Regions from separate parts of the Streptomyces sp. NPDC057136 genome, predicted to be linked through region 1. Evidence: predicted binding sites of a transcription regulator. Region 1 holds the regulator's gene; the other holds the start of a gene.

What was found. The regulator HrcA, encoded in region 1, represses chaperone genes, less so after heat shock. The targets are predictions, from matches to a motif close to TTNGCACTCNGNNNNNCNGAGTGCNAA.
Region 2: the regulator HrcA is predicted to act here: its motif matches at 4,074-4,100, upstream of groES (co-chaperone GroES).

Annotation. Positions count from the first base shown of each region.
Region 1 covers NZ_JBHUUV010000017.1:79,611-91,637, forward strand. The annotation lists gene ACFT7S_RS21185 (16S rRNA (uracil(1498)-N(3))-methyltransferase) at 1-695, opposite strand, end outside; gene ACFT7S_RS21190 (nitronate monooxygenase) at 692-1,765, opposite strand; gene dnaJ (molecular chaperone DnaJ) at 1,921-3,057, opposite strand; gene hrcA (heat-inducible transcriptional repressor HrcA) at 3,058-4,074, opposite strand; gene ACFT7S_RS21205 (MBL fold metallo-hydrolase) at 4,238-4,960, shown strand; gene ACFT7S_RS21210 (DUF3097 domain-containing protein) at 4,986-5,804, shown strand; gene hemW (radical SAM family heme chaperone HemW) at 6,022-7,263, opposite strand; gene ACFT7S_RS21220 (SpoIIE family protein phosphatase) at 7,302-9,296, opposite strand; gene ACFT7S_RS21225 (AMP-dependent synthetase/ligase) at 9,518-11,407, opposite strand; gene lepA (translation elongation factor 4) at 11,684-12,027, opposite strand, start outside.
Region 2 covers NZ_JBHUUV010000044.1:14,619-26,645, forward strand. The annotation lists gene ACFT7S_RS33565 (carbohydrate ABC transporter permease) at 1-700, shown strand, start outside; gene ACFT7S_RS33570 (hydroxyacid dehydrogenase) at 736-1,764, shown strand; gene groL (chaperonin GroEL) at 1,888-3,510, opposite strand; gene groES (co-chaperone GroES) at 3,610-3,918, opposite strand; gene ACFT7S_RS33585 (polysaccharide deacetylase family protein) at 4,163-5,137, opposite strand; gene ACFT7S_RS33590 (methyltransferase domain-containing protein) at 5,220-6,443, shown strand; gene ACFT7S_RS33595 (hypothetical protein) at 6,422-7,102, opposite strand; gene ACFT7S_RS33600 (metallophosphoesterase family protein) at 7,174-7,926, shown strand; gene ACFT7S_RS33605 (VOC family protein) at 7,987-8,451, opposite strand; gene ACFT7S_RS33610 (RNA polymerase sigma factor) at 8,538-9,779, opposite strand; gene ACFT7S_RS33615 (YciI family protein) at 9,865-10,221, opposite strand; gene ACFT7S_RS33620 (hypothetical protein) at 10,325-10,591, opposite strand; gene tsaD (tRNA (adenosine(37)-N6)-threonylcarbamoyltransferase complex transferase subunit TsaD) at 10,588-11,688, opposite strand; gene rimI (ribosomal protein S18-alanine N-acetyltransferase) at 11,688-12,027, opposite strand, start outside.

The sequences.
Region 1 (12,027 bases):
GCGGTCGAGGTGCGCAGCACGCTGGGGCCGAGGCGGTACGCCGGTGCCCCTGCCTCGGCGAACACGGCGAGCTCCTGCGGGGAGACGCCGCCCTCGGGGCCCACGACCAGCACGATCGAGCCCCGGTCGGGGAGTTCGGCGGCGGCGAGCGCCCGGCTGGCGTGCTCCCGGTCCTCGTGCAGCACACCCGCGAAGTCGGCGGCGGCCAGAAGTGCGGCCACCTGCTTGGTCGTCATCGCCTCGGTCACCTCGGGGAAGCGCACCCGACGGGACTGCTTCCCCGCCTCGCGGGCCGTACTCCGCCACTTGGCCAGCGACTTGAGACCGCGGTCGCCCTTCCACTGGGTGATGCAGCGCGAAGCCTGCCACGGCACGATCGCGTCGATGCCCGTCTCCGTCATGGTCTCGACGGCGACCTCGCCGCGGTCGCCCTTGGGCAGTGCCTGGACCACGGTGATACGGGGGCTGGGCACCGGTTCCTCGTACACCGGCTCCAGATCCGTGATCAGGAGCCGGTCCTTGCCCTCGACGGCCCGGACGACGCCTTCCGCCCAGCGGCCCCGCCCGTCGGTGAGGACGACCTCCTCGCCCGCGTGCAGCCGCTTCACGGAGACGGCGTGCCGTCCCTCGGGGCCGTCCAGGACGAACTCGGCCCCGCCGGGGAGCTGTTCGACGACGAAGACCGGTGCCGTCACTCGGCACTCCTCACACTCAGGGCCGCACGCGCGGCTTCCAGTTCGGCGGCGAGCAGGTCGATCAGTTCCCCGGCGGGCAGCTCGCGTGCCATCCGGTGCCCCTGGCCCGCCCACAGCGCCATGCCCTGGGCGTCCCCGGCCTTGGCCGCGGCCTTGCGCAGGCCGCTCGTCAGATGGTGCACCTGCGGGTAGGCGGCCGGGGCGTAGGGGCCGTGTTCGGTCACGAAGCGGTTGACGAGACCGCGCGCGGGACGCCCGGAGAACGCCCGGGTCATCGCGGTCCGTACGAACAGCGGGTTGGTCAGTGCCTGCTTGTGCAGCAGGTGGGCGCCGGACTCGGGGGTGGCCAGGAAGGCGGTGCCGAGCTGCGCCGCGTCGGCGCCCGCCGCGAGGACGGCGGCGATCTGGGAGCCGCGCATCAGCCCGCCCGTCGCGATGAGCGGCAGCTGCACGCTCTCGCGTACCTGGGCGAGGAGGGACAGCAGCCCGATTCCGGTGTGGTCTGCCTGCGGGTCGTCGCGGTGCGTGGACTGGTGGCCGCCGGCCTCCACGCCCTGGACGCAGACGGCGTCGGCGCCCGCCCACTGCGCGGCCTGCGCCTCCTCGGCGGAGGTGACCGTCACGACGGTGTACGTGCCCGCCTGGGCGAACGCGTCGAGGGTTTCCCGGGAGGGGCAGCCGAAGGTGAAGGAGACGACCGCCACCGGGTCCTCCAGGAGGATCGCGACCTTGGCCTCGTAGCCGTCGTCCCCGCAGGAGTCCACCTCACCGAGCGCAGTCTCGTACCAGAGGGCCTCACCGGCGAGCTGGTGCCGGTACACCTCGACCTCGCTCGGGTCGGCGTGGCCGGTCTGCGGCATGAAGAGGTTCACGCCGAAGGGCTGCCTGGTCAGTCCGCGCACCCTTTTGATCTCGTTGTACATGCCGTCCGCCGTCTTGTACCCGGCGGCGAGGAAACCGAGCCCACCGGCCTCGGCGACAGCGCCGACGAGCTGCGGGCCGGACACTCCGCCCGCCATGGGGGCCTGCACGATCGGATACCGGCAGAGATCGGTCAACGCGGAGGACATGCCCGCATCGTGCCACGTCCGGTGCACCGCGCCGAATCAGCCAGGGGGCGGAGCGGACGGTATACCAGCGCAGGTCGCACCACATGCCGCACCGCCCGCCGGTACGAGACCGACGGGCGGTGCGGGACAAGGCCACAAGCGGTGCGGATCGCCGGTCAGCGACCGTTGAACGCGTCCTTCAGCCGGGAGAAGAGCCCCTGCTGGCCTGGCTGAAACTGGCCGGTGGGCCGCTCCTCGCCGCGCAGCTGCGCGAGCTCGCGCAGGACCCGCTCCTGTTCCGCATCCAGCTTCGACGGGGTCATGACCTCGACGTGCACGATCAGATCCCCGCGCCCGCCGCCCCGCAGATGCGTGATGCCGCGCCCGTGCAACGGAACCGACTGGCCGGACTGCGTGCCCGGCCTGATGTCGATCTCCTCCATGCCGTCCAGCGTCTCCAGCGGCACCTGGGTGCCGAGGGCCGCCGCCGTCATCGGGATGGTGACCGTGCAGTGCAGGTCGTCGCCGCGCCGCTGGAACACCGCGTGCGCCACCTCGTGGATCTCGACGTACAGATCGCCGGCCGGGCCGCCGCCGGGGCCGACCTCTCCCTCGCCCGCGAGCTGGATGCGGGTGCCGTTGTCGACACCTGCCGGGATCTTCACCGTGAGGGTGCGCCGCGAGCGGATGCGGCCGTCTCCGGCGCACTCCGGGCAGGGGGTCGGCACGACCGTACCGAAGCCCTGGCACTGCGGGCAGGGCCGCGAGGTCATGACCTGGCCGAGGAAGGACCGGGTGACCTGGGAGACCTCGCCGCGGCCGCGGCACATGTCACAGGTCTGGGCGGAGGTACCGGGTGCGGCGCCCTCACCACTGCAGGTCGTACAGACGACCGCAGTGTCGACCTGGATGTCCTTGGTCGTACCGAAGGCCGCCTCGGAGAGGTCGATCTCCAGCCGGATCATGGCGTCCTGGCCGCGCCGGGTCCGCGAACGGGGCCCGCGCTGGGACGCCGTACCGAAGAACGCGTCCATGATGTCGGAGAAGTTGCCGAAGCCACCCTGTCCGAATCCGCCCGCGCCACCGCCGCCCGAGGCGGACAGCGGGTCGCCGCCGAGGTCGTAGACCTGCTTCTTCTGCGCGTCCGACAACACCTCGTAAGCGGCGTTGATCTCCTTGAACCGCTCCTGGGTCTTCGGATCGGGGTTGACATCCGGGTGCAGCTCGCGGGCGAGCCTGCGGAATGCCTTCTTGATCTCGTCCTGAGATGCGTCGCGGCGCACGCCGAGTACGGCGTAGTAGTCCGTGGCCACTTACGACTCCGCCAGGATCTGTCCGACGTAACGTGCCACTGCGCGTACCGCTCCCATCGTTCCGGGGTAGTCCATGCGGGTCGGTCCGACCACGCCGAGTTTGGCGACTGCCTCGTCGCCCGAACCGTAGCCGACCGCGACCACGGACGTGGAGTTGAGGCCCTCGTGGGCGTTCTCGTGACCGATACGTACGGTCATGCCCGAGTCCTTGGCCTCGCCGAGCAGCTTCAGCAGCACGACCTGCTCCTCCAATGCCTCCAGCACCGGCCGGATCATCACAGGGAAGTCATGCCCGAAGCGGGTGAGGTTGGAGGTGCCGCCGATCATCAGCCGCTCCTCCGTCTCCTCCACCAGAGTTTCGAGAAGGATCGAGAGGACCGTGGAAACGGTTCCTCTGTCCTCGCCCTCGAAGGACTCCGGCAAGTCCTGCACCAGTTGCGGGACATCCGCGAAACGGCGTCCCACGACACGGCTGTTGAGCCGCGCGCGGAGGTCCGCCAGAGATGTCTCACCGAACGGCGCAGGGCAGTCGATCATACGCTGTTCGACCCGGCCGGTATCCGTGATCAGTACGAGCATCAGCCGGGCCGGAGCCAGCAGAAGCAGCTCCACGTGCCGCACCGTCGAACGGGTCAGCGAGGGGTACTGCACGACGGCGACCTGCCGGGTCAGCTGCGCGAGCAGCCGCACCGTCCGGCCCACGACGTCGTCGAGGTCGACCGCGCCGTCGAGGAAGTTCTGAATGGCCCTGCGCTCCGGCGACGACAGGGGCTTGACGCCCGCGAGCCGGTCGACGAAGAGCCGGTAGCCCTTGTCCGTCGGAATGCGCCCCGCGCTGGTGTGGGGCTGGGCGATGAAGCCCTCGTCCTCCAGCACCGCCATGTCGTTGCGGACCGTGGCCGGGGAGACCCCGAGCTTGTGCCGCTCGGTCAGCGCCTTGGAGCCGACCGGCTCCTCGGTGCCGACATAGTCCTGGACGATGGCGCGCAGCACTTCGAGTCTGCGTTCGCTGAGCATCGCGCACACCTCCAGCTTGGTTCTCGGTCTCGGCCTGGCACTCTGTGCGTTCGAGTGCCAGCAATCCCTTCGGTCAGTGTACGGGGGCGGGGTGGCCCCCGGGCAAGGGCGACCGGCCAAGCTACCGCGAGACTGTGCAGGTCGTTGCCGATAGCGTCGTTGTATGGACGTCTCTTGGGAAGAGCTGGGCTGGGAGCGGTTGGGCAACGGTGTGGGCCGTCGGCGCCTTCCGGTGTGGGACGCGACGGCCGCACTGGTGGCGGGAGGGGACCGTGTCCTGCTCTTCGACACCGGTTCCTCGCTCCGTGAGGGCGCCGAGCTGCGCTCCCAGGCGCAGCGTCTGCTCGGCCGGAGGGTGACGCATATCGCACTGAGCCACCCGCACTTCGATCATGTTCTGGGCACCGCGGCGTTCTCCGGGGCCGAGGTGTTCGGGGCGGTCGGCATCGCCGGTCTGCTCCGGAACGGGGCGGACGAGCTGCACAGCTCGGCGGTGCACCACGGAGTGTCCGAGCACGATGCCGCGGAGGCGGTGGACGTGCTGGTCGCCCCGCACCACGAGGTGTGCGGGGAGTGGACGCTCGATCTGGGCGGCGGGCTCCAGGTGCTTCTGGCCAATGTGGGGCCGGGTCACAGCGGTCACGACCTGGCCGTACTGGTGCCGGGCTCACCCGCCGTGGTGTTCTGCGGCGATCTGGTCGAGCAGTCCGGGGAGCCACAGGCCGGCCGCGACGCCATCCCGTCCCGCTGGCCGGCCGCCCTGGACCGGCTGCTGGCTCTGGGCGGCGAGGACGCGGTGTACGTACCGGGGCACGGGGCGGTGGTGGACGCGGCGTTCGTACGGATGCAACGTGATCAACTGGCGGCGCAGTTCGGCGTGTCGTGACCGTCCGCCGCCGTATCGTCGTCCGATGCGCAGCTACCAGCCGGACCTGACCCCGCCGTGGAAGAAGTCCGTACCGGCCCCCGAGGTCCCCGCCGAGCCCGATCTGGTCGTCGAGGAGGCCGCCACCGGCTTCTGCGGGGCGGTGATCCGCTGCGAGAAGACGGCCGAGGGCCCGACGGTCACCCTGGAGGACCGCTTCGGTAAGCACCGGGTGTTCCCGATGGAGCCGCGCGGCTTCCTGCTGGAGGGCCGGGTGGTCACGCTGGTCCGCCCCACCTCCGCGGCCCCCGCCCGCCCCGCCCGCACGGCCTCCGGCTCGCTGGCGGTCCCCGGGGCGCGTGCACGGGTGGCACGGGCGGGCCGGATCTATGTGGAGGGCCGCCACGACGCGGAACTGGTCGAGCGGGTCTGGGGCGACGACCTCCGTATCGAGGGCGTGGTCGTCGAGTACCTGGAGGGGATCGACGACCTCCCGGCGATCGTCCGCGACTTCTCCCCCGGCCCGGACGCGCGACTGGGCGTACTGGTCGACCACCTGGTCCCGGGCTCGAAGGAGTCCCGCATCGCCGCCCAGGTCTCGGACAGCAACGTCCTGGTGGTGGGCCACCCGTACATCGACATCTGGGAAGCGGTGAAACCGTCCTCGGTGGGCATCACGTCCTGGCCGAGGGTCCCGCACGGCCAGGACTGGAAGACGGGCGTATGCCGCGCCCTGTCGTGGCCGGAGAACACGGGCGCGGCCTGGCAGCGCATCCTGTCGACGGTGCGCTCGTACCGCGACCTGGAACCGGAACTGCTGGGCCGGGTGGAAGAACTGATCGACTTCGTCACGGCCCCTGAGTAGGCCCGCCGACCACCCGGCCACTGTCCTCAATCGCCGGACGGGCTCGAAGGCTGTCCTCAATCGCCGGACGGGGCTTGATTCCTCGCCTGGCCCCACCCTGCAAACCCACCCCGGCCACCCCCAGCCCGCCCGGCGCTTGAGGGCACGCATTTCAGCCGGTCCGGCGCTTGCGGACCGGGGCCCGGGGCGGAGCCCCGGAACACCCCGCCGCAGGCGTTCAGTCCACCAGGTCCCGGACCACCGCATCGGCCAGCAACCGCCCCCGCAACGTCAGCACCGCCCGTCCCGAAGCAAACGCCCCCTCCTCCAGCAGCCCGTCCCCCACCGCACGCCCCGCCGCCGCCAGCCCCGCCGGAGCCAGCAGCGACAGCGGGCAGCCGTCCACCAGCCGCAGCTCCAGCAGAATCCGTTCCACCCGTCGGTCCTCCGCGGACAGGACCTCACGCCCCGCCCCCGGCGACCGCCCTTCGGCCAGGGCCTGCGCGTACGCTCCCGGGTGCTTCACGTTCCACCAGCGCACCCCGCCCACATGGCTGTGCGCTCCGGGCCCCGCACCCCACCAGTCGGCCCCGCGCCAGTACAGCTCGTTGTGCAGGCACCGGCCCTCCGGCGTCCGGGACCAGTTCGACACCTCGTACCAGGAGAAGCCCGCCGCGGCCATCGCCTCGTCCGCGATCAGATAGCGGTCCGCGTGCGCGTCGTCATCGGTCATCGGGATCTCCCCGCGCCGGATGCGCCGGGCCAGCTGGGTGCCCTCCTCGACGATCAGCGCGTATGCCGACACATGGTCGGGCCCGGCACCGATCGCCGCGTCCAGCGTGGCGCGCCAGTCGTCGTCGGACTCCCCGGGCGTGCCGTAGATCAGGTCGAGGTTGACGTGCTCGAAGCCCGCCTCCCGCGCCTCGGCGACGCACGCCTCCGGCCGGCCGGGCGTATGCGTCCGGTCGAGGATCTTCAGCACGTGCTGCTTCGCGCTCTGCATCCCGAAGGAGACCCGGTTGAAGCCGCCTTCCCGCAGCGCCGCCAGATACGCCGGATCGACGGACTCCGGATTCGCCTCCGTCGTCACCTCAGCGTCGTCCGCGAGCCCGAACTCGTCACGGATCGCCCCCAGCATCCGTACGAGATCGGCGGCGGGCAGCAGCGTCGGCGTCCCGCCCCCGACGAAGACCGTGCGAACCGGCCGCGGGTCGTCGCCGAGCACCTTGCGGGCCTGGCGGACCTCTTCGATCAGGTGTGCCGCGTAGTTGTCCCGGGAAGCCAGCGCACCGCCGGAGCCACGCAGCTCGGTGGCGGTGTAGGTGTTGAAGTCGCAGTACCCGCAGCGCGTCGCGCAGTACGGGACGTGCAGGTAGAAGCCGAGCGGTCGGTCGGCGGCGCCGTCCAGGGCGTGGCTGGGCAGCGCCCCGTCCTCGGGCACGGGCTCACCATCGGGCAGTACGGAAGGCATACCGTCCATTGTCACTCGCCGCCGGACCTGCCCCGCACATCCGCGTCTCAGTCGACCTGGAGCACCAGAAGAGCCAGATCGTCGTCTGGCGGCCGCTCGGCGAAGTCGTGGACGGCCCGTTTGATCCGGTCCGCGATCCCTTCCGCGGGCAGCCCCGCGCAGCCGGCCAGGGCCCGCGCCAGCCCGTCCCCGTCGTCGAACATGGCCGGCCCGGAACGCCGCTCCGTCACCCCGTCGGTGACACAGAGCAGGCTCTCGCCCGGCGCCAGATCGAAGCTCTGGCTCTCGTACGCGACGTCCTCGACGACCCCGAGCAGCACCTGCGGCTCCGCGGCGGGCCGTACGGAACCGTCCGGGCTCAGGAGCAGCGGCAGCGGATGGCCGGCGCTGGCGACGGTGCAGCGCACCCCGCCGCCGGGGAGCGGCACCACCTCCCCGTACAGGAGGGAGAGGAACCGGGACTGCGAGCCGTCCAGGATCTGCTGGCCGCCCGCTGCCGCGACCATCAGCGCGGCGGCCTCGGCCGCTTCCATCGCGTCGTCGAGGAGCAGCCGGTTGAGCCGGTCCAGGACCTTGCCGACGCCGAAGCCCTCGCGGGACAGGAGCCGCAGCCAGGGCCGGGCGAGCCCGGTGACGACGGCGGCCTCGGGGCCGCTGCCCTGGACGTCGCCGAGGACGAAGCACCAGCGGTCGCCCGGGCACGGGAAGATGTCGTAGAAGTCACCGCCCACGACGCCGTCGTCGCCCGGTTCGTATACCAGGGCGCTGGTGACGCCGGGAATCTCGGCGACCTTGCTGGGCAGCAGTCCGCGCTGGAGGATGCGGCTGATGGTGGCCTGCCGGGTATAGGCGCGGGCGGCTCCGACGGCGAGGCCGACGCGGCGTACGAAGTCCTCGATCAGCGAGGCCACGTCGTCGGGCACACGGGGAACGCCCTCCCGGCCGACGAGCACGGTGCCGAGCGTGCGGCCGCCGGCGGTGATGCGGTACGCGAGCGCTGCCCCGTCACGGCCCCCGGGCAGCGGACCCGCCCCGTCGCCCGGCTCCCGCTCCGCCCCGGGCTCCGTCTCCGCTCCCGGCCGGCGGCCCCCCGAAGCGTCCCCTGCGCCCTCCCCGGGCCACGGCACGGGCACCGGGCCCGTACCGACGCTGCCGGGCAGCCTGAGCGGTTCCTTCTCCAGCGCCGTACGCAGCTGTTCGGTCCCGTTCTCGTCGCTGTGCCAGACGCGGGCCAGCCGTGGGTCCGCGCAGGGCCCCGCGCCCTCGCTCTCCAGCCAGATCGCACACCAGTCGGCGAGCCTCGGCACGAGCAGCTGGCCCGCTATGGCCGCCACCAGGTCCTCGTCGAGCTGGCCGGCGAGCAGATCGGACGCTTCGGCGAGGAAGGAGAGCGCGGCCCGGCTGTCCCAGTCGGCGTCGTCGCGTTCGACGCGCCAGGACGCGGGGGCGAGGATCTCCGCGGCGGGCAGACCGTGCTGGACCGCCGCCTCCTCCGACGGGGCGGTTGCCCCTCTCCAGGCGTCGACGCAGAGGCGGGCCCAGACGGTCTTGAGGCCGGTGCGGTAGGTAATGCCCCAGGACTCGGCGAGGGTGGCTACGAGGCGTAACCCGCGGCCGTACTCCGCAGGGTCGGGGTGGGCCGCCCGCTCGGTCCCGGAAGCGGTCCCCTCCCCGCTCACGGTGCGGGCGGGGTGGTGGTCGGTGACTTCCATCACCAGGGCCGCCGTTTCGCCCTCGGATGCCTCTTCGAGGCGCAGGAGCAGTTCGACCGTCGTCCCGGCGTGCACGACCGCGTTGGTGACCAGCTCGTTGGCCACGGTCACCGCGTCGTCGGCGAGCCGGTCGCTGAACCCCACGGCCGCAGGCACACCGAGCCCGGTCCAGTCGGCGAGGGCGGCACGGACGAACCCACGGGCCGCGGAGGGAGTGAGAGCGATTCCGGGCAGGCTCGTTCGAACCACCTGGCGCGGATCGTCGCGGTGACCCGCGACGGCGGTGACGGGACGGTGAATGATGTCCCGCTGCAAGGGAATTGGCCCCACGGTGCGGCTCCTACCGGGTCTCACGAGATGCGGCCGACGACACACGACAGAGTGACAGACCGACCGCGTACATAAGCACCGAGTTACCGAAGTGGGCGCAGAAGCGGGCGCGAACGAACAGGAGATGAGCTCATGGGAACGCGGACGGGGCCGGTGGGTGATCAGCCCCCACCGGCCCCGTTCCCGCGTGCGCGTCGCTCACACGCGGTCCCGCCCGCGCGTCACGCCTCGCGGGACCCCGCGTACATGTCCTCGATGAGCTGCTTGTACTCGCGCTCGACGACCGGCCGCTTCAGCTTCAGACTCGGGGTCAGCTCGCCGTGCTCGATGTCGAGGTCACGCGGCAGCAGCCGGAACTGCTTGATGGTCTGCCAGCGCTGGAGACCCTCGTTGAGGCGCTTCACATAGCCGTCGACGAGCTCCACCGTCTGCGGCGACGCCACCACCTGCGCGTACGACTTGCCGCCGAGGCCGTTCTCGGCAGCCCAGCCGAGCAGAGTCTGCTCGTCGAGGGCGATCAGGGCGGTGCAGAAGTTACGGTCCGCGCCGTGCACCAGGATGTTGGAGACGAACGGGCACACCGCCTTGAACTGGCCCTCGACCTCGGCCGGGGCGATGTACTTGCCACCGGACGTCTTGATCAGGTCCTTCTTGCGGTCGGTGATCCGCAGGTAGCCGTCGGCGGAGAGTTCGCCGATGTCGCCCGTGTGGAACCAGCCGTCGGACTCCATCACCTCGGCGGTCTTCTCGGGCAGCCGGTGGTAGCCCTCCATCAGGCCCGGGCCGCGCAGCAGGATCTCGCCGTCGTCCGCGATCCGGACCTCGGTGCCGGGGAACGGCTTGCCGACCGTGCCGGTGCGGTAGGCGTCGCCCGGGTTCACGAAGGAGGCGGCGCTGGTCTCGGTGAGCCCGTAGCCCTCCAGGATGTGGATGCCGGCGCCCGCGAAGAAGAACCCGATGTCGGGGGCGAGCGCCGCGGAGCCGGAGACGCAGGCGCGGAGCCGGCCGCCGAACGCCTCGCGGATCTTGGAGAAGACGAGGGCGTCGGCGACCTTGTGCTTGGCGCCGAGCGCGAACGGCACGGAGGCCTTGCCGGTGCGGCGGAAGTTGTCCTGCGACACCTTCGCGTACTCCCGGGCGACCCCGGCGGCCCACTGGAAGATCTTGTACTTGGCGCCGCCACCGGCCCGCGCCTTGGAGGCGACCCCGTTGTAGACCTTCTCGAAGATCCGGGGGACGGCCGCCATGTAGGTCGGCTGGACCACCGGAAGGTTCTCGATGATCTTGTCGACGCGGCCGTCGACCGCGGTGACGTGACCGATCTCGATCTGACCTGAGGTGAGGACCTTGCCGAAGACGTGCGCGAGCGGCAGCCAGAGGTACTGGACGTCGTCCGTGCTGAGCTCGACGGCGGTGACGGTGGCCTTGGCCATGTACGACCAGTTGTCGTGCGGCAGCCGTACGCCCTTGGGGCGGCCGGTGGTGCCCGAGGTGTAGATCAGGGTCGCCAGCTGGTCGGCGGTGATCGCCGAGACCCGGTCCGTGACCGCGTCCGGGTTCTTCTCCAGGTATGCGGTGCCCTTGGCCTCCAGGTCCGCCAGGGTGAGAATCCAGCCCTCGGGGTCGTCGTCGGCGGGCTCGACGCCCGCCGGGTCGATGACGACGACATGGGCCAGGTCCGCCAGCTCGGAACGGCGCTCCCGTACCTTCGCCAGCTGGGCGGCGTCCTCGGCGATCAGGAAGCGGCTCTCGGAGTCGGTCAGGATGAAGGCGGACTCTTCGGCGTTCGTGGAGGGGTAGATCGTGGTGGTGGCGGCACCCGCGCACATCACGCCGAGGTCGGCGAGGATCCACTCGACCCGGGTGGAGGAGGCGAGCGCGACCCGCTCCTCCGGCTGGGCGCCCAGCGTGATCAGTCCGGCTGCGATGGCGTAGACCCGTTCGGCGGCCTGCGCCCAGCTGAGCGACTTCCACTCGTCGGGGCCCTGGCCGGACGCGGCGGGCACTGGATAGCGGTACGCCTCTCCGTCCGGCGTGGCGGCCACGCGCTCGATGAAGAGATTCGCCACGGAGGGCGGTCGGTTATCGATCAGGGTCATTGTGTCGCTCACGACGTCCTCCGGGCCTGCGGCATTGCTACGACCGGCTATTTGATGCTGCTCAGGTGCCTGCTTCTGTCCTGCTCTGTACCTGCGGTGTCCTGCTGCGCGTTCCCGCTCGATCACGCTTGTTTAACTGGCGAGTAACCACCGAGCCGTGATCAGGGTAGAGCGCACACGTCCGCCGCGTAAGGGGCAACAGGCCGCCGCTTTGATAACGAACGGACCCCTGTGCCGCAGGGTGCTGCGGCACAGGGGTCCGTGAAACTACTCATCGGTACGACGGGGCTACTTCTTGGCCTTGCCCTCGCCGGCCGACTCGTCCGTCGACAGCACGGAGATGAAGGCGTCCTGCGGAACTTCCACATTGCCGACCATCTTCATGCGCTTCTTGCCTTCCTTCTGCTTCTCCAGCAGCTTCCGCTTACGGGAGATGTCACCGCCGTAACACTTGGCGAGGACGTCCTTGCGGATGGCGCGGACGGTCTCACGGGCGATCACCCGGGAGCCGATGGCGGCCTGGATCGGCACCTCGAAGTTCTGCCGCGGAATGAGCTTCTGCAGCTTGGCGACGAGCCGGACGCCGTACGCGTACGCCTTGTCCTTGTGCGTGACCGCGGAGAACGCGTCGA
Region 2 (12,027 bases), on a different contig from region 1:
CCTCGACGGCTTCAACCTCGGCGAGAACCTGTCGAACCTCGCCGCCTACGGCGACGGCATCTACTTCCGCTGGTACGTCAACAGCCTTCTCTACGCGGGCGGCGGAGCGCTCGTCTGCTCCCTGATCTGCGTCGCCGCGGGCTATGCCTTCGACAAGTACGAATTCCGCGGCAAGGAGAAGCTGTTCGGCCTCGTCCTGATGGGCGTGCTGGTCCCGACCACCGCGCTCGCCCTGCCGATGTATCTCCTGGCCTCGAAGACCGGGCTGGTCAACACCTACTGGTCGGTGCTGATCCCCGTACTGGTCAACCCGTTCGGCGTGTATCTCGCGCGGGTCTTCTGTACGGGATACATCCCCGACGAGGCGCTGGAGGCCGCCCGGATCGACGGGGCAGGTGAGCTGCGCACCTTCTGGTCGATCGGTCTGCGCATGGTCATGCCGGGCTTCGTGACCGTCTTCCTCTTCCAGTTCACCGCGATCTGGAACAACTTCTTCCTCCCCCTGGTGATGCTGTCGGACCGCGAGCTCTTCCCCCTGAGCCTCGGTCTGTACTCCTGGAACACCAACACCCATGGCGAACCGAGCTTCTACCCTCTCGTCGTCACCGGTTCCCTCCTCGCCGTCATCCCCCTGATCGTCGCCTTCGTCTCGCTGCAGCGGCACTGGAAGGCGGGACTGACGGCAGGAAGTGTCAAGTGACCGTCAGGCGAGCCTTCGAGGAGTCGAGTTCCACCATGCCCCACGCCACTGACAACCGGCCCCGCGCGCTGCTCGCGATGGGCCCCGGCATCGCCGGCCGGCTGTTCGCCGAGCGCCACCGCACCCGGCTGGCCGCCCTCACCCGTACGGACCCGGGCCTCGTCGCCCACGATCTGGCCGCCCCCGGCCCGGAGGTGGCCGCCGCGCTCGCCGAGGCGGACGTGCTCCTCACCTGCTGGGGCGCCACCCCTCTGACCGCGGAGATCCTGGCCGCGGCACCCCGTCTGCGCGCCGTCGTGCACGCGGCAGGGTCCGTCAAGCACCACATCACCGACGCGTGCTGGGAACGCGGCATCGCCGTCACCTCGGCGGCCAACGCCAACGCCCTGCCCGTCGCCGAGTTCACCCTCGCCGCGATCCTCTTCGCCAACAAGCGGGTGCTGCACGCCGCCCAGCGCTTCCGCGCGCTGCGGGCCGACCACGACTGGCTCCAGGATCTCGAAGCGAGCGGCAACTACCGCCGTACGGTCGGCATCGTCGGCGCGTCCCGGATCGGCCGCCGGGTGATGGAACTGCTGCGCCCGTTCGACCTGGACGTGCTGCTGTACGACCCGTACGTCTCCGCCGCCGAGGCCGCCGCGCTCGGGGTGCGGACGGCGACACTGCCGGAGCTGTGCGCCCGCAGCTCGGTGGTCTCCGTCCACGCTCCCCAGTTGCCGGAGACGCGCCACCTCATCGGGGCGGCGCAGCTGGCGCTGATGCCGGCGGGGTCGACGCTGATCAATACGGCGCGCGGTTCGCTGGTCGACGAGGAGGCGTTGCTTCCGGAGCTGGTGAGCGGGCGGCTGCACGCGGTGCTGGATGTGACGGAGCCCGAACTGCCGGTGGCGGATTCACCGTTGTACGACCTGCCGAACGTCCTGCTCACGCCTCATATAGCGGGCTCGCTGGGCAACGAGCTGCACCGCATGGCGGATCAGGCGCTGGACGAGCTGGAACGCTTCGCCGGGGGCCGGCCGTTCGCGGACCCGGTGACACCGGAGGTGCTGGGCCACTCGGCATGACCTCTCGGGGCTCCGCTCCGGACCCCGCTCCTCAATCGCCGGAGGGGCTTGAGCCTGCCTCGCACTGAGGCCCGGTACCCCCGCGACGGGGGTACCGGGCCTCAGTGGTGTGCCGGGTGCGTACTAGTGGGAGTGACCGTGGCCGTGACCGGCCTCGGACTCGTCGTCGGCCGGCTTCTCGACGACCAGGGTCTCGGTCGTGAGCAGCAGCGACGCGATCGACGCGGCGTTCTCCAGGGCGGAGCGGGTGACCTTGACCGGGTCGATGACGCCGGCCTTCACCAGGTCGCCGTACTCGCCGGTCGCGGCGTTGAAGCCCTGGCCCTTGTCGAGCTCGGCGACCTTGGAGGTGATGACGTAACCCTCCAGGCCGGCGTTCTCGGCGATCCAGCGCAGCGGCTCGACGGCGGCGCGGCGCACGACCGCGACACCGGTGGCCTCGTCGCCGGTCTTGCCGAGGTTGCCCTCGAGGACCTTGACGGCGTGGACCAGAGCGGAGCCACCACCGGAGACGATGCCCTCCTCGACCGCGGCGCGGGTCGCGGAGATGGCGTCCTCCAGACGGTGCTTCTTCTCCTTGAGCTCCACCTCGGTGGCTGCACCGACGCGGATCACGCACACGCCGCCGGCCAGCTTCGCGAGGCGCTCCTGGAGCTTCTCGCGGTCCCAGTCGGAGTCCGTGGAGTCGATCTCGGCCTTGATCTGGTTGACCCGGCCCTTGACGTCGGCGGAGTCGCCGCCGCCGTCGACGATGGTCGTGTCGTCCTTGGAGATGGTGACGCGGCGGGCGGTGCCCAGCACGTCGAGACCGGCCTGGTCGAGCTTGAGGCCGACCTCTTCGGCGATGACGGTCGCACCGGTGAGGGTGGCGATGTCGCCGAGCATGGCCTTGCGGCGGTCACCAAAGCCCGGGGCCTTCACCGCGACGGCGTTGAAGGTGCCACGGATCTTGTTGACGACCAGGGTCGACAGGGCTTCGCCCTCGACGTCCTCGGCGATGATCAGCAGCGGCTTGGAGCCACCCGACTGGATGACCTTCTCCAGGAGCGGGAGCAGCTCCTGGATGGAGCCGATCTTGCCCTGGTGGATCAGGATGTACGGGTCGTCGAGGACGGCCTCCATACGCTCCTGGTCGGTCACCATGTACGGCGACAGGTAGCCCTTGTCGAAGGCCATGCCCTCGGTGAACTCGAGGTCCAGACCGAAGGTGTTGGACTCCTCGACGGTGATGACACCGTCCTTGCCGACCTTGTCCATCGCGTCCGCGATGAGCTCGCCGACCTGGGTGTCCTGCGCGGAGAGCGCGGCCACGGCGGCGATGTCGGACTTGTCCTCGATCGGGCGGGCGGTCGCGAGGAGCTCCTCGGACACGGCCTTGACCGCGGCGTCGATGCCCTTCTTCAGGGCGGCCGGGGAAGCGCCGGCGGCGACGTTGCGCAGGCCCTCGCGGACGAGCGCCTGGGCCAGGACGGTGGCGGTGGTGGTGCCGTCACCCGCTACGTCGTTGGTCTTGGTCGCCACCTCCTTCACCAGCTGGGCACCGAGGTTCTCGTACGGGTCGTCGAGCTCGACCTCGCGGGCGATGGTGACACCGTCGTTGGTGATGGTGGGGGCGCCGAACTTCTTGTCGATGACGACGTTGCGGCCCTTGGGGCCGATCGTCACCTTGACTGTGTCGGCAAGCTTGTTGACGCCGCGCTCAAGGGCGCGACGGGCGTCCTCGTCGAACTTCAGAATCTTCGCCATGGGCTGTTGCCTGTCCTCTCAAAACGAACTGCGCCCCTGACCACCCGGCTAGTTATCGCAGGGGGCCAGGGGCGCAGAACAGAAACAAACGTGGGTGAATTACTTCTCGATGATCGCGAGCACGTCGCGAGCCGAGAGGACGAGGTACTCCTCGCCGTTGTACTTCACCTCGGTGCCGCCGTACTTGCTGTACAGAACGACGTCGCCGGTCTTGACGTCGAGCGGAAGGCGCTCGCCGTTCTCGAAGCGGCCCGGGCCCACAGCCAGGACGACGCCCTCCTGGGGCTTCTCCTTGGCGGTGTCGGGAATGACCAGGCCGGAGGCCGTGGTCTGCTCGGCGTCGAGCGGCTGGACCACAATGCGGTCCTCGAGCGGCTTGATCGCAACCTTGGAGCTGGTGGTCGACACGATCCGGTCTCCCCCTTCGGAGATCTCACGGGGTTTAACAGTCTTTGGGGTGGCGACCAGGTCGATCCGTCGTCGCGGGTGCCGGACCTGCCCTGTCGCACGGTGGTGCTGGCACTCTCCAGTGGGGAGTGCCAGCACTGAGACTATGACCGCGATTAGCACTCGGTCAAGCGGAGTGCCAATTCACCACCCCGGCGTGGCGGACGGGCCGCCCTCCCGTGCCGGACACAGTCCTGTGGCCGTGTCAGACGTAGTCCTCCAGCCTGGCGACCGCGTAACCCTTGTCCGTGACCGTCTTCATGACCCGCCGGATCATGTCGGGCATGGAGCCCTTCCAGTCCTCGGGCCCCCGGAAATGGGTGAGGATGATGTCGCCGGGGTGCAGGTCGCGGTCCCACTCGCGCCATTCCATGTGGTCGGGGAACGCCTCCGACGACCACAGCGGCACGGCCTTGATGCCGCAGGACTTGGCGATGCGCAGGGTGTCGCGGTTGTAGTTGCCGTACGGCGGCCGGAAGAGCGTGGGCCGTTTCCCGAAGTGCTTCGCGATCTTGTCCTGCTGGCCGCAGATCTCCCGCTTCTGCTCGGCGTACGACAGACCGGGCATATAGCGGTGGTTCAGCGTGTGGTTGTTGAGGGTGACACCGCGGGCCTGCATCTTCTTGAAGTAGCCGTAGTCATCGTTCACCACGAAGTCGCTGAGGAAGGCGCTGTACGGGATGTCCAGCTCCGTCATCATCCGCAGCAGCGCGGGGTCCTTCTCGGCCCCGTCGTCCATCGTCAGGAAGACGATCCGTTCCTTGGTCGGCACGGTGGTGAAGACGGGCGGCAGCGCGTCCCCGCCAGCGACCTCGAAGCCCTTGCGGGTGGTGATGCGCGGCTTGACGGCCGGTGGTTCGGGGGCGGCCAACGGGACCTTCGCCAGTCGCCACTTCTTGGCCACCGCGACCCGCGCGGCCTGCTTCCGCTTCAGGTTCTCCGCGTACACGGACAGCGCGTCGGCCGGCGCCGCCTTCAGTTCGGGCGGCCCCTCCTGACCGGCGGCGGGCGACGCCGAGTGCTTCCCACCAGTGGCACTGTCCGCGCCTTCGGCCGCGCACCCGGAGGCGACGGCGGTGGCGAGGAGAACGATCAGGGCCTTGCGGACCGGCCCACGGACGAGGCGGCCGGGCCTGTGCCGCTTCCTGGCGGATTCTTCCTTTTGTCGTACTAGCTGCATGGCGCCGCATCCTGCCAGGGCGCGCCCGGGTGCCCGGCCCGACACCGCCGCCGGGCCCGCCCGGTCCCCCGGCTGGCTCACAATGGGCCGGGTGAACGCTCTCCCCACGCCCGACGCGCCCGACCCGCTCGCCGGCTTCCACGCCCTGCTCGCCCCCGAGGGCACCGCGCTCCTGGCCGAGCTGCGCGACCACGACCCCGCCCGGGAACTGGCCACCGCGACCCGCCTGCGCCGCAGCCACCCGGCCGACCTGGTCTCGGCGGCCCTGGGGCAGGCCCGGCTGCGGCAGCGGGCGGTGGCGAAGTTCGGCGCGGACGACGCGTACCGGATGTTCTTCACGCCCAACGGTGTCGAGCAGGCGACCCGCACCTCGGTCGCCACCTACCGGGCGCAGCGGTTCGCCGGCCTCGGGGTGCGAAGTGTGGCCGATCTGTGCTGCGGGATCGGCGGCGACGCGATCGCCCTCGCGCGTGCGGGCATCGCGGTGCTGGCCGTGGACCGCGATCCGCTGACCGCCGAGGTCGCCCGCGCCAATGCCGCGGCGCTCGGTCTGGAGGCGCTGGTCGAGGTGCGGTGCGCCGATGTCACCGAGATCGACACCGCTCCGTACGACGCGGTCTTCGTCGACCCGGCCCGGCGCGGCGGACGGGGCCGGATCTTCGACCCGGAGGCGTACTCTCCCCCGCTGTCCTGGGCGACCTCGGCCGCGCTGAAGGCCCCTCGCGCCGCGCTGAAGATCGCCCCCGGCGTCCCGCACGAGGCGATCGAGCCGCAGGCCGAGGCCGAGTGGATCTCGGACGGCGGCGATGTGAAGGAGGCGGTGCTCTGGTTCGGCGAGGGCTTCGCCCCCGGCTCGTTCCGGGCGACGCTGCTCCCGGCGGGCGCCACCCTGACGGCCCCGGCCCCGCTGCCCGCCCCGCCCGTCGGTCCCGTCGGCCGCTATCTGTACGAGCCCGACGGCGCCGTCATCCGCGCCCATCTGGTCGCCGACATCGTGGACCGGTGCGGCGGCCGGCTGGTCGACGAGACGATCGCGTACGTCACGAGCGACGAGCTGTACGTGTCCCCGTACACGACCGCGTACGAGATCACCGACGCGCTCCCCTTCAACATGAAGAAGCTCAAGGCCCTGCTGCGGGAGCGGAAGGTCGGCATCCTGACCGTCAAGAAGCGCGGCTCCGCGGTCGAACCGGAGGAACTGCGCCGCAAGATGAAACTCCAGGGCCCGAACGCGGCGACCGTGTTCCTCACCCGGGTGGCGGGGGCTCCTGCGATGCTGGTCGGTCAGCCCCTCAAGCGGCCCTGACCGGCGGTTCGGCGAGCGTCCCGACTAGGGTCTGTCCGCCGGGCAGACCCTAGGACCCGGAGCACCCAGCGGCGGTGCGCGAGCGCCTTGACGACCCCGATCAGACCGGTCAGCCAGCAGATGAGACCGAGGCCCATGAACAGGGCCACCTCCCCGTACGTCTCCTCGCCCGCCTCCGCGCCCGCGGGGACGACCACACACGTGTACAGGCCGAGGGCGCACAGCGCGAAGGACGTCAGCATCCAGAGGAGGCTGACGCCGGGAATCCGCAGCCGCAGGTCGCCCGCCGGATCGCGGCCCAGCGCGCCCCACTGGACGAGCAGCCGGCGGACCTGCCGGTCCCGGGCGAGCCCGACGGCGACGAACGCGACCGACGGCACCAGCAGGAAGGCACCGAGGGCGAAGCCGACCATGCCCAGCATCGCGGCGAACGGGTCGTTGGGCTCCTCGAACGAGACGATCGCCCCGCCCACGAACGACCAGCCGAGCGCCGCCAGCATCCCCCACAGCCACAGCATGGCGAGCCGCACGTGCCCCAGGTGCATCGTGACCAACGCGCCGAGAACCACCGCCCGGTCGGCGAACATCGCCTGCCGGTCGGGCCAGGAGCGCAGCTCCACGGGCGGCGGGGGCGGCGGCAGCGGTGAACGGCGTGACATGCCCCAGACACTACCGACCGGGCCGGCACGCGGGGGTGACGGGCCGTGAACACCGGTGCAGGGTGGACCTCATGGTGAAACGGGTCGCGGTTCTTTCGGACATCCATGGGGCACTGCCCGCCCTCGAAGCGGTACTCGCCGAGCCCGATGTGTCGGCCGCCGACCGCATCGTGCTGACCGGGGACATCACCGCGGGCCCGCAGCCCGCCGAGGTGCTCGACCTGCTGACAGGTCTCGGCGAACGGGTCGTATGGGTCAGCGGGAACGCCGACCGCGAGCTGCTCGAATACCGCCGCGCTATCCGCGCCGCCATCCCCTACCCGGTCAGCACCTGGGCGGCCGGGCAACTGCGCGAGGACCACCTCGACCTGCTCGGCCGGCTGCCGCGGACGGCCGAGCTGACGCTGCCCGGCCTCGGCCGGGTGCTGTTCTGCCACGCCACCCCGCGCGACGACGAGGAGATCGCCCTGGTCGATTCGCGCCTCGACCGCTGGGAAGAGGTCTTCACCGGCCTCGACGACGAGGTGGGCACGGTGGTGTGCGGCCATACGCACATGCCGTTCGTCCGCCTCGCCCACGGTCGGCTGGTGGTCAACCCGGGCAGCGTCGGGATGCCGTACGGGCGGCCCGGGGCGCACTGGGCACTGCTCGGCCCGGGGGTCGAACTGCGGCGTACGGAGTTCGACGTCGAGGCCGCCGTGGCGCGCGTCGGACGGGAGTCCGGCTTCGAGAGGGCCGCCGAGTGGGCCGACACCTACCTCCGGGGCCGGATCACCGACGCCGACGCGCTCGCGGCCTTCGGGCCGGGGGACGGGCGCGGCTAGAGCCTCTCGTGCGGTGAACGTATTCGGTCACGGCGCCGGCGCCGTCCCGGAGCCGATTGCTCAGGCGTCCCGGACCGCCTGGATGTCCAGCTTCCGCATGCCGAACATCGCCTTCATGGCCCGCTCCGCCCTGGCCGGGTCCGGATCGGACAGCACCTCGGGCAGGCCGCTCGGGACGATCTGCCAGGACAGGCCGTACTTGTCCTTGAGCCATCCGCACTGGCCCTCCTCGCCGCCCTCGGTGAGCGCGTCCCACAGGCGGTCCACCTCGGCCTGGTCCTCGCAGTTCACGGAGAGCGAGATGGCCTCCGTGAAGGGGAACTGCGGGCCGCCGTTGAGGGCGATGTACTCCTGGTCCGCGAGCCGGAAGCTCACGGTCATGACGGAGCCGGGCTCTCCCGGGGCCGCCGCCCCGTAGTGGGTGACTCCCAGAATCCGCGAGTCACCGCCGAAGACGGAGACGTAGTGGTTCGCCGCCTCCTCCGCCTGGCTGTCGAACCACAGGAACGTAGTGATCTTCTGCACGGTCTTCTCCTCGCCGAAAAGCGAAACGCCGAAAGCCGAAAGCCGAAAAGCCCTCTCGGAAGGTAGACCCGCCACACCCCCCGAACTCATCGCGACACCCGGTCGGCGCGCGCCAGCAGCAGCGTCTTCTCCTGCTCGTTACGGGTCAGCTCCGCCGCCCGTACGAACTCCGCCCGCGCCTCCTCCCGCCGCCCCAGCCGCTCCAGCAGATCGCCCCGCACGCTCGGCAGCAGGTGGTACGTCTTGAGCTCAGGGCCCGCCGCCAGCGCGTCCACCAGGGCGAGCCCCGCCTCGGGCCCATCGGCCATCGACACCGCCACCGCCCGGTTCAGCTCCACCACGGGGGACGGAGTGAGCGCGGCGAGGTGCCCGTACAGCGTGGCGATCGCCGTCCAGTCCGTGTCCTCGTACGTCACCGCGTGCGCGTGACAGGCGGCGATCGCGGCCTGGAGGGCGTACGGTCCCGTCGCCCCGCCCGCCGCGTTCGCCCGCGCCAGGGCCGCGAAGCCGCGCCGGATCAGCAACTGGTCCCAGCGCGCCCGGTTCTGGTCGGCGAGCAGCACCGGCGCACCATCGGGCCCGGTCCGCGCGGCGGCACGCGACGCCTGGAGCTCCAGCAGCGCGACGAGCCCGTGGACCTCGGGCTCCTTCTCCATCAGACCGGCCAGCACCCGGGCCAGCCGCAGCGCGTCCTGGCAGAGCGCCGGGCGCAGCAGATCGTCGCCCGCGGTCGCCGCGTACCCCTCGTTGAAGATCAGGTAGATCACTTCGAGTACGGAGTCGAGGCGGGCGGCGCGGTCGGGGCCGCACGGCACCTCGAAGGGGACGCCCGCCCGGCCCAGGGTCCGCTTCGCCCGCACGATGCGCTGGGCGACGGTCGCCTCGGTAGCCAGGAACGCGCGGGCGATCTCCTCGGTACTGAGGCCGCCGAGGAGGCGCAGGGTGAGGGCGATCCGGGCCTGGGTGGAGAGCACCGGGTGGCAGGAGGTGAACATCAGCCGCAGCAGATCGTCGTCGATGTGGTCGGGATCGGCGGGTTCCGGCGGCGGTACGTCCTCCAGGGCCCGGCCGACCTCCGCCAGCTTGCGCGCGTAGGTCTCCTTGCGGCGTACGAGGTCGATCGCCCGGTGCTTCGCGGTGGCCATGAGCCAGGCGCCCGGCCGGTCCGGGACCCCGGACACCGGCCACTGCTCCAGCGCGGCGAGCAGCGCGTCCTGCGCGATTTCCTCGGCGATTCCCACGTCCCGCACGATGCGGGCGGTTCCGGCGATGATCCGTGCCGATTCGATCCTGTACACGGCTTCGACGGCAGTGCGTGCTTCTGTCACGGACACCCATCAGAGCAGCCGGGGGCCGGGGCGGCAAGGACCTGCCGCCCCACCCCTGTGCCGACTGTGCCGACTGGGGGGCCCGTCAGCCTTCGGCGATCTCGCGGATCTCGGAGGTGACAGTCCAGTACGGCTCGTGGACCGCGAGGAACCGCTTGGTCCACTCCAGGATCTCGGCCTTGTCCTTGGCCTGGATGATCGCGTAGCCGCCGATGACTTCCTTCGTCTCGGTGAACGGCCCGTCGGTGACGGTGAACTCGCCGTTGGACCAGGTGACCCTGGTGCCCTGCGCGCTCGGGGTGAGCCCGGCGGTGTCCAGCAGGACACCGGCCTTGGTCATCTCCTCGATCAGTGCGCCCATGCGCTGCATCAGCTCTTCGCTGGGGCCTTCGGCCGGGGCGCTGTTCTCGTCGATACGGACCATCGTCAGATAGCGCGGCACGGTGACTCCTCGGGTCGGGGGCGGGCTGTTTCCCGCCTCACACTCATACGTCGAACGGGCACACCCCGGATCGACACCCCGGCGGAATTTATTTCGGCGAATGTCAGCCGACGGACTCGAAGCGCCAGCGGTGCACCGGCCGTGCGATCAATTCCGCGTCCGGCTCCGGGAGTTCCGGCAGCTCGTCACCGTACGCACCCTCCCACCAGGTGATGACGAGCACCCGGTCCTGCGGGGCGCGCAGCAGCTCGCGGCGGACGGGCTCGCGGGCCAGCTCCGCCGACCGGGCCCGCGCCCACTCCAGCAGCTCGGCGCCCCGGCCCTCGACGGCCCGGGCCTCCCACATCAGTGCGACGGTCGTACCGCTCATGAGTAGAGGTTGTCCTTGCTGATCTCGTGCACATGATCGTGATCGTGCGCATGGGCGCCCGGTACGTGGGTCTCCGTCACCGGCAGCGAGGAGTCCGCCGACAGTTCCAGGTCGGAGGCCGGCCGGTTGCGGGCCACCATCTCCGCACCCAGCGCGGCGACCATCGCCCCGTTGTCCGTACAGAGTCCGGGCCTGGGCACCCGCAGCCGGATACCGGCCCGCTCGCACCGCTCCTGGGCCAGGGCCCGCAGCCGCGAGTTGGCCGCGACACCGCCGCCGATCATCAGGTGGCCGACGCCCTCGTCCTTGCAGGCCCGGACCGCCTTACGGGTGAGCACGTCCACGACGGCCTCCTGGAAGGACGCCGCCACGTCCCGTACCGGCACCTCCTCGCCCGCCGCCCGCTTCGCCTCGATCCAGCGCGCCACGGACGTCTTGAGCCCGGAGAAGGAGAAGTCGTAGGCGGGGTCGCGCGAACCGCTCAGACCGCGCGGGAACGCGATGGCCTTCGGGTCGCCCTCCTTCGCCAGCCGGTCGATGACGGGGCCACCGGGGAAGCCGAGGTTCAGCACCCGGGCGATCTTGTCGAACGCCTCGCCCGCCGCGTCGTCGATGGTCGCGCCGAGCGGCCGTACGTCATTGGTGATGTCCGGCGCGAGCAGCAGCGAGGAGTGCCCGCCGCTGACCAGCAGCGCCATGGTCGGCTCGGGGAGCGGACCGTGCTCCAGCTGGTCGACGCAGATGTGCGAGGCGAGGTGGTTGACCCCGTAGAGCGGCTTGTTCAGCGCGTACGCGTACGCCTTGGCCGCGGAGACCCCGACGAGCAGCGCGCCCGCGAGCCCGGGGCCGGCCGTGACCGCGATGCCGTCGAGGTCGCGCGCGCTGATCCCGGCGTCCTTCAGGGCGCGTTCGATGGTCGGGACCATCGCTTCCAGATGGGCGCGGGAGGCGATCTCCGGCACGACACCGCCGAACCGGGCGTGCGTGTCGACGCTGGAGGCGACGGCGTCCGCGAGCAGGGTCGTGCCGCGCACGATGCCGACCCCGGTCTCGTCGCAGGAGGTCTCGATGCCGAGTACGAGCGGTTCGTCAGCCATCAGTCAGTCTCAGTTTCTTGTCCGGGCTCTTGTTCTTGTCCGGGCTCTTGTTCTTGTCCGGGCTCTTGTTCTTGTCCGGGCTCTTGTACGTGGAGGCGCATGACGAGCGCGTCGATGTTGCCCGGCTGGTAGTAGCCGCGCCGGAAGCCGATCGGCTCGAATCCGAAGCGTTCGTACAGCTTCTGCGCACGGGTGTTGTCGACCCGTACCTCCAGCAGCACGGCGGAGCACTCGAAGGCCGTGGCGTGCTTCAGCAGATCGGTGAGGAGTTCGGAGCCGAGGCCGCCGCCCCAGTGGTCGCGGGTGACGCCGATGGTCTGGACGTCACCGAGGTCACCG